2 regions of the Kiloniella antarctica genome follow, and region 1 is predicted to be linked to the other one. Evidence: predicted binding sites of a transcription regulator. Region 1 holds the regulator's gene; the other holds the start of a gene.
What was found. Region 1 encodes HrcA, which represses chaperone genes, less so after heat shock. Its sites were predicted from a motif close to GTTAGCACTCNCCNNNGGNGAGTGCTAAC; they were not measured.
Positions count from the first base shown of each region.

Region 1 (3,195 bases):
AATGAAGAAAAATGCCAAAACTGAAGATGCTATTTTAGCTTTATTGAAGGCCCGGGGAAGTATGTCTGCAGTTGATCTGGCGGGCAAACTAAACATAACGGCTATAGGTATGCGCCAACATCTCAAACGTATGAATGAGATGGGAATGATCGCAGCAACACCTTTGATCGCATCAAAACCTAAAGGAGCCGGTCGGCCAGCTACAAGTTGGGAATTGACGACATTATCCCATAATAAATTCGGGGATTCGCACGCATTACTGACAAAAGACCTTATCGAAAGTGCCAGAGCTGTCTTTGGCGATGAGGGTGTTGAGCAACTCGTTGCCCACAGAGAAGATCAAACTTTAAAGCTTTACCAAGAGGCTATGTCTGCTGCGTCACCTCTTAAGGTCAAAGTCGCTCAACTTGTCAGGTTACGTGAACAAGAAGGGTATATGGCTGAAGTAGAAGAAGATGGTCAAGGTGGCTTTTTATTTGTTGAAAATCACTGTCCCATCTGTACTGCAGCGACGGTGTGCCAAGGCTTTTGCCGGGCAGAATTATCTATATTTCGCACAGTTCTTGGTCCTGATGCTATAGTGGAGAGGGTAGAGTACCTTCTCGAAGGGGGCCGGAGATGTAGTTATACTATTCGACCTAAATCCTTAAACTGAAGCGTTCCCAATTTTCACAAATTTGGTAGTTATTTGGTGTTCAGCGGATGGACTGAGTGATTTTGATACCCATGGTATAATATATTCGATAAGGTCATAAGTAGAGTTTGTCTTAAGGGCGTTCCGAAGGATACATCTATGGAGATGACGGCATTGAACACTGCTTGGATCGTCCCTACATCTAAATGTGAATTTTGTCTGAGTTATTCGTCTCGGATGTTAATCCGTTTGGTTCCAACGTGTCAGAAATAAAGGTTTAAGGATAACGTGGCCAAATTTAACGATACCTCCTTGCTACCCGTAGACGCGTCGGGGATGAGCGATAGATCTCGAGAGATTTTTCGTCTCGTTGTGGATGCCTATGTTGAAACGGGTGAACCGATAGGATCACGGACTCTTTCCCGAAAATTGGGCTTGGATCTGTCCCCTGCGACGATACGAAATGTGATGGCAGACCTAGAAGATATGGGGTTGTTATTTTCACGTCACACGTCTGCGGGACGGTTACCAACTGATGTTGGGCTTCGCCTCTATGTAAATGGATTGCTTGAACACGGAAATTTGAGTAAAGACGAAAGATCACATATCAAAGCGCAGTGCGCTGCGGGCGGTAAATCAATGCCTCAGTTACTGGAAGAAGCTACAGGGATGCTGTCAGGGCTATCGCAGTGTGCTGGTCTTGTCGTTGCGCCGAAGCTTTCAGAACCTCTTAAACATATTGAATTTGTATCTTTGGCTCCGGGTCGAGCGCTCGTTGTGATGGTTACGGCTTCTGGTTCTGTCGAAAATCGGGTCGTGAATATTCCCCTGGGATTGCCGCCTTCGGCCTTGGTTGAAGCCTCGAACTTTCTGTCTGCTCGATTAATTGGAAGGACGTTGGAAGAGGCCATTGTTGAGATTCACGCTGAACTCAAGGCCCATCAGGTGATGCTGGATGAATTATCCCAAAAGGTAGTTGAGCTTGGTTTGGCAACCTGGGCAGAGGATATTAATGGCAGCTCCCACGGAGCTTTAATCGTAAGAGGGCAAGCGCAGCTTCTGGAAGATATAAATGCTCTTGAAGATTTAGATCGGGTACGCCATCTATTTTCTGCGCTTGAAAAACGAGAATCGTTAGTCCGATTGCTGGAGATGACAAAAACTGCAGAGGGTGTGCAGATCTTTATTGGGTCAGAAAATGATTTATTTGCCCAAGCAGGTTGTTCTGTAGTAATGGCTCCTTATAAAAATACTCGTCAACAAGTGGTTGGTGCGATCGGCGTCATTGGTCCTACACGAATAGACTATGCGCGGATCATTCCCATGGTGGATTATACCGCCAAGATACTTGGTCGAATGGTTGGATAAATATCAAGGCTGAAATCTTGTGATATCCAGAAGATGGTAACTTAAGATATAGATTGGTTTACGGAAAATGACCGAAGCGGAAAAGATAAATCCGGAAGAAAATGGTGTTGCCGAAGATCAGATTCCTGACGATCTGGTCGCTGAGGAAACATCCGAAGGCGAAACGTCTGAAGACGTTGTCGAAGAGGCTGGTACTTCTGATGCTGTTAGAGTTGCAGAACTTGATGCTCAAAATGCACAGCTAACCGACAAATTGTTGCGGACTATGGCGGAAATGGAAAACCTTCGCAGTCGTACACGTCGGGAAAAAGAAGATACCGTAAAATATGCACCACAAAAATTGGTGACGGACCTGATCGGTGTGATGGATAATTTGCAACGCGCATTGTTGTCTGTGTCTGAAGAAACCGCAGAAGGTAATGAGGATCTTAAGAACTTACGTGATGGCATTGATATGACCAATCGCGAAATGTTGAAAGTTTTTAGCCGTCATAACATTACCGAAGTAGAAGCTCTTGGTGCTAAAATGGACCCTCATAGCCATGAAGCTCTTTTCGAAGTTCCAGACCCTTCTCAGCCTGAAGGTACTATCGTTCAGGTTATTCAGCCTGGTTTCCGACTCCATGATCGTTTGTTGCGTCCGGCTCGTGTTGGTGTTGCCAAGGGTGGCCCCGCTGCCGGTGCGGAAAAAGTAGATACAACAGCTTAAATATTTTTGCTGATGATTTGAAAAAGCCGATACATATTATGTATCGGCTTTTTTTGTGTCCTAGAGGGTGTGGATCTTAGGAGGCGTTACTCTTCGCATGGTGAGATTGATTCTGCCGCCATGTTTTAAAAGCTGGCTTGAGCCATGAAGAATCCGATCAACACCATGGTAAGCTTTTCTCGCTTTCCCTCCAAGTATGACAACATCTCCAGATGCGAGTTTAATAAAATTGGATGGTCCTTTTCGAGTCAAGCCACCGATTTTAAACATGGCGGTATCGCCAAGTGATAAAGAAAATACTGGCGCGATTTGATCTTCTTCATCTTCATCACGGTGCAGGCCCATTTTTGATTTTTCGTTGTGGTAATAGTTTAATAAACAACATTCTGGTTCTTCAGGATAGTCTGCAAGGTCATTCCAAAGTTTCAATAAAATATCGGGAATGGGTAGCCAGGGACTTTTTGTTGACGGATGTGTTGCTTGG
Region 1 is NZ_JBHUII010000001.1:918,849-922,043, reverse strand. Features, by position in the region: gene ACFSKO_RS04370 (helix-turn-helix transcriptional regulator) at 2-655, shown strand; gene hrcA (heat-inducible transcriptional repressor HrcA) at 971-2,002, shown strand; gene grpE (nucleotide exchange factor GrpE) at 2,070-2,711, shown strand; gene ACFSKO_RS04355 (alpha-ketoglutarate-dependent dioxygenase AlkB family protein) at 2,772-3,195, opposite strand, start outside.

Region 2 (3,195 bases), on a different contig from region 1:
CCAACAACGATAGAACCTTCGAAACCAGCATTCTCAGCGATCTGACGGATCGGAGCTTCAAGAGCACGACGAACAACGCTGATACCAACGTCTTGATCGTTGTTATCACCTTTAAGAGTGGCAAGAGAAGAAACCGCAGCAAGCAGAGCAGTACCACCACCAGCAACAATACCTTCTTCAACAGCAGCACGTGTTGCGTTCATAGCATCTTCAACACGATCTTTGCGTTCTTTAACTTCGATCTCAGTAGAACCACCAACACGAAGAACAGCAACACCGCCAGCTAGTTTGGCGAGACGTTCTTGCAGTTTTTCACGATCGTAATCTGAAGAAGTATCATCAGCTTGAGCGCGGATCTGAGCACAACGGCCTTCGATCTGCTCACGCTCACCAGCGCCATCAACGATAACAGTTTCTTCTTTGGAAATGTTAACACGCTTAGCAGTACCGAGCATATCAAGAGTAACGTTTTCCAGCTTGATACCAAGATCTTCTGAAACAACAGTACCACCAGTTAGAACCGCGATATCTTCGAGCATTGCTTTACGACGATCACCAAAACCAGGAGCTTTAACAGCTGCGATTTTCAGACCACCACGAAGTTTGTTCACAACAAGAGTTGCGAGCGCTTCGCCTTCAACGTCTTCAGCAATGATCAGTAGCGGACGACCGGACTGAACAGCTGCTTCGAGAAGAGGAAGCATTGGCTGAAGGTTTGTCAACTTTGCTTCGTGAAGAAGAATGTATGGAGCTTCGAGATCAGCAACCATTTTCTCTGCATTCGTTACGAAGTATGGAGAAAGGTATCCACGGTCGAACTGCATACCTTCAACAACGTCAAGTTCAGTTGCAAGAGATTTTGCTTCTTCAACAGTGATAACGCCTTCTTTACCAACGCGTTCCATTGCTTCAGCAATCATGTTGCCGATTTCAGTTTCGCCGTTAGCAGAGATTGTACCAACCTGAGCAACTTCAGCAGTAGTAGAGATCTGTTTCGCAGAACCTTTAAGGTGTTCAACAGCTGTCTTAACAGCAAGATCCATACCGCGTTTAACGTCCATCGGGTTCATGCCGGCTGCAACAGCTTTTGCGCCTTCACGAACGAGACTTTGCGTTAGAACTGTCGCAGTTGTTGTGCCGTCACCAGCAACGTCGTTGGTTTTTGAAGCAACTTCACGAACCATCTGTGCGCCCATGTTTTCAAACTTGTCAGCAAGTTCGATTTCTTTGGCAACAGAAACACCATCTTTAGTGATGCGTGGAGCACCAAAAGATTTGTCGAGAACAACGTTACGGCCTTTAGGACCAAGCGTAACTTTTACAGCATTTGCAAGGATATCAACACCGCGAAGCATTTTGTCGCGGGCGTCAGTACCAAATTTTACATCTTTAGCAGACATGATCTTTTATTTCCTTTAATTTAGGGACCTGTTTGGCTGAGGCCAAATCTTATTGAAGAATGCCCATAATGTCGGACTCACGCATGATCAGCAGTGTTTTGCCATCAAGCTTGACTTCTGTACCAGACCACTTGCCATAAAGAACGGTGTCGCCTTCTTTAACATCAAGAGCAACAACTTTACCGTCATCACCACGAGCGCCACTACCAACAGCAGTAACTTTGCCCTGCATTGGCTTTTCTTTAGCTGTATCTGGGATGATAATTCCACCAGAAGTTTTTTCTTCTTGGTCTAGTGGCTCGATTACGACCCGGTCGTGAAGAGGTTTAAAGCTCATAGATCAACTCCGTTAGAGTAAGCTTATTAAAATAAATTCGGGGCACTGTCAGTGAGAGTTTTTACAATTATTAGCACTCTCACTAAACGAGTGCTAAAAGGCATATAGAATGCAGGTAGGCTGATGTCAACCAGACGGCCTAAATAATTCTAACTTTTTTTGGGATTAATCGATATCGGGAAGAATATCAAACTTGCTGGTAAATTTATCAGCGTCGGCTTGCGAAATTGAGATAGAGATCCAGACCCCATCTTCATGATGTTTCTGTTCTATAACATTTCCATGATCATGTAGCCAGGATAACGCCGCACCATCACTATAAGGCACTTCAAATTCATAAACCAAATTTTGAGCATCAAGCAACTGCTCAACCATATCCAAGAAATCATCACAACCTTCTCCTGTTATTGCTGAACACAACAAGGTCGTTTGATTATTACTGGATTGTATCTCAAGAGAGGTTTTAGTCTCATCTGACAAAAGATCTGATTTATTCCAAACTTCAATCATGCTGTCTTGAATATCTTGATCAAGCTCGAGATCCTTAAGGACAGATTTCACATCTTCTTTTTGAGCATCCGTATCTTCATGAGATACATCTCGAACATGAACAAGAACATTTGCCTCACGAACCTCTTCCAAAGTCGCCCGAAACGACGCAATAAGATCAGTGGGTAGCTCTGATATAAATCCTACGGTATCCGATAAAATAATTTCACGCCCAGACGGCAGTGTAACGCGCCGCATGGTCGGATCCAAAGTCGCAAACAAAAGATCTTCTGCAAACACATCTGAATGCGTTAAACGGTTAAAAAGCGTCGATTTTCCGGCGTTTGTATATCCCACAAGAGATACAATAGGAAAAGGTACCTTACGACGCGCAGACCGATGCAGTTCACGTGTTTTTTTAACTAGCTCCAAGTCACTTTTCAGGCGAACAATTCTCTCATCGATTAAACGCCTATCAATTTCGATCTGACGTTCACCAGGCCCCCCCATAAACCCGGCACCACCTCTTTGCCGCTCAAGGTGGGTCCATGACCTAACCAGTCTGGATCTTTGATAGCTTAACTGGGCAAGATCAACCTGAAGCTTGCCCTCTTTTGTACGTGCACGTTCGCCAAAAATTTCTAGAATTAAGCCAGTACGATCAATAACCTTCGCTTCCCAGCCGTTCTCCAAATTACGTTGTTGCACAGGCGTTAAAGCAGTATCCACAATAACAACTTCAATCTCGTTATCATGGATGTACTCATGAAATTTATCAATAATCCCTGAACCAAAAAGCGTCGAAGGTTTTGGCCGTGAGACTTTGACAACCTCGTGAAGGACGATTTCGAGATCAATTGCGAGCGCAAGACCGTACGCTTCTTCTAGTCGCGCTTCAGGCGTCCGAGAAGAGCTCGAAAACTTCTTTAGTTCAGGATGAAGTACAATGGCGCGAACCTTTTTATCTCG
Region 2 is NZ_JBHUII010000011.1:251,006-254,200, reverse strand. Features, by position in the region: gene groL (chaperonin GroEL) at 1-1,400, opposite strand, end outside; gene groES (co-chaperone GroES) at 1,450-1,737, opposite strand; gene hflX (GTPase HflX) at 1,903-3,195, opposite strand, start outside.
Region 2: a site for HrcA is predicted at 1,807-1,835, ahead of groES (co-chaperone GroES). Genes of this name have one in related genera too.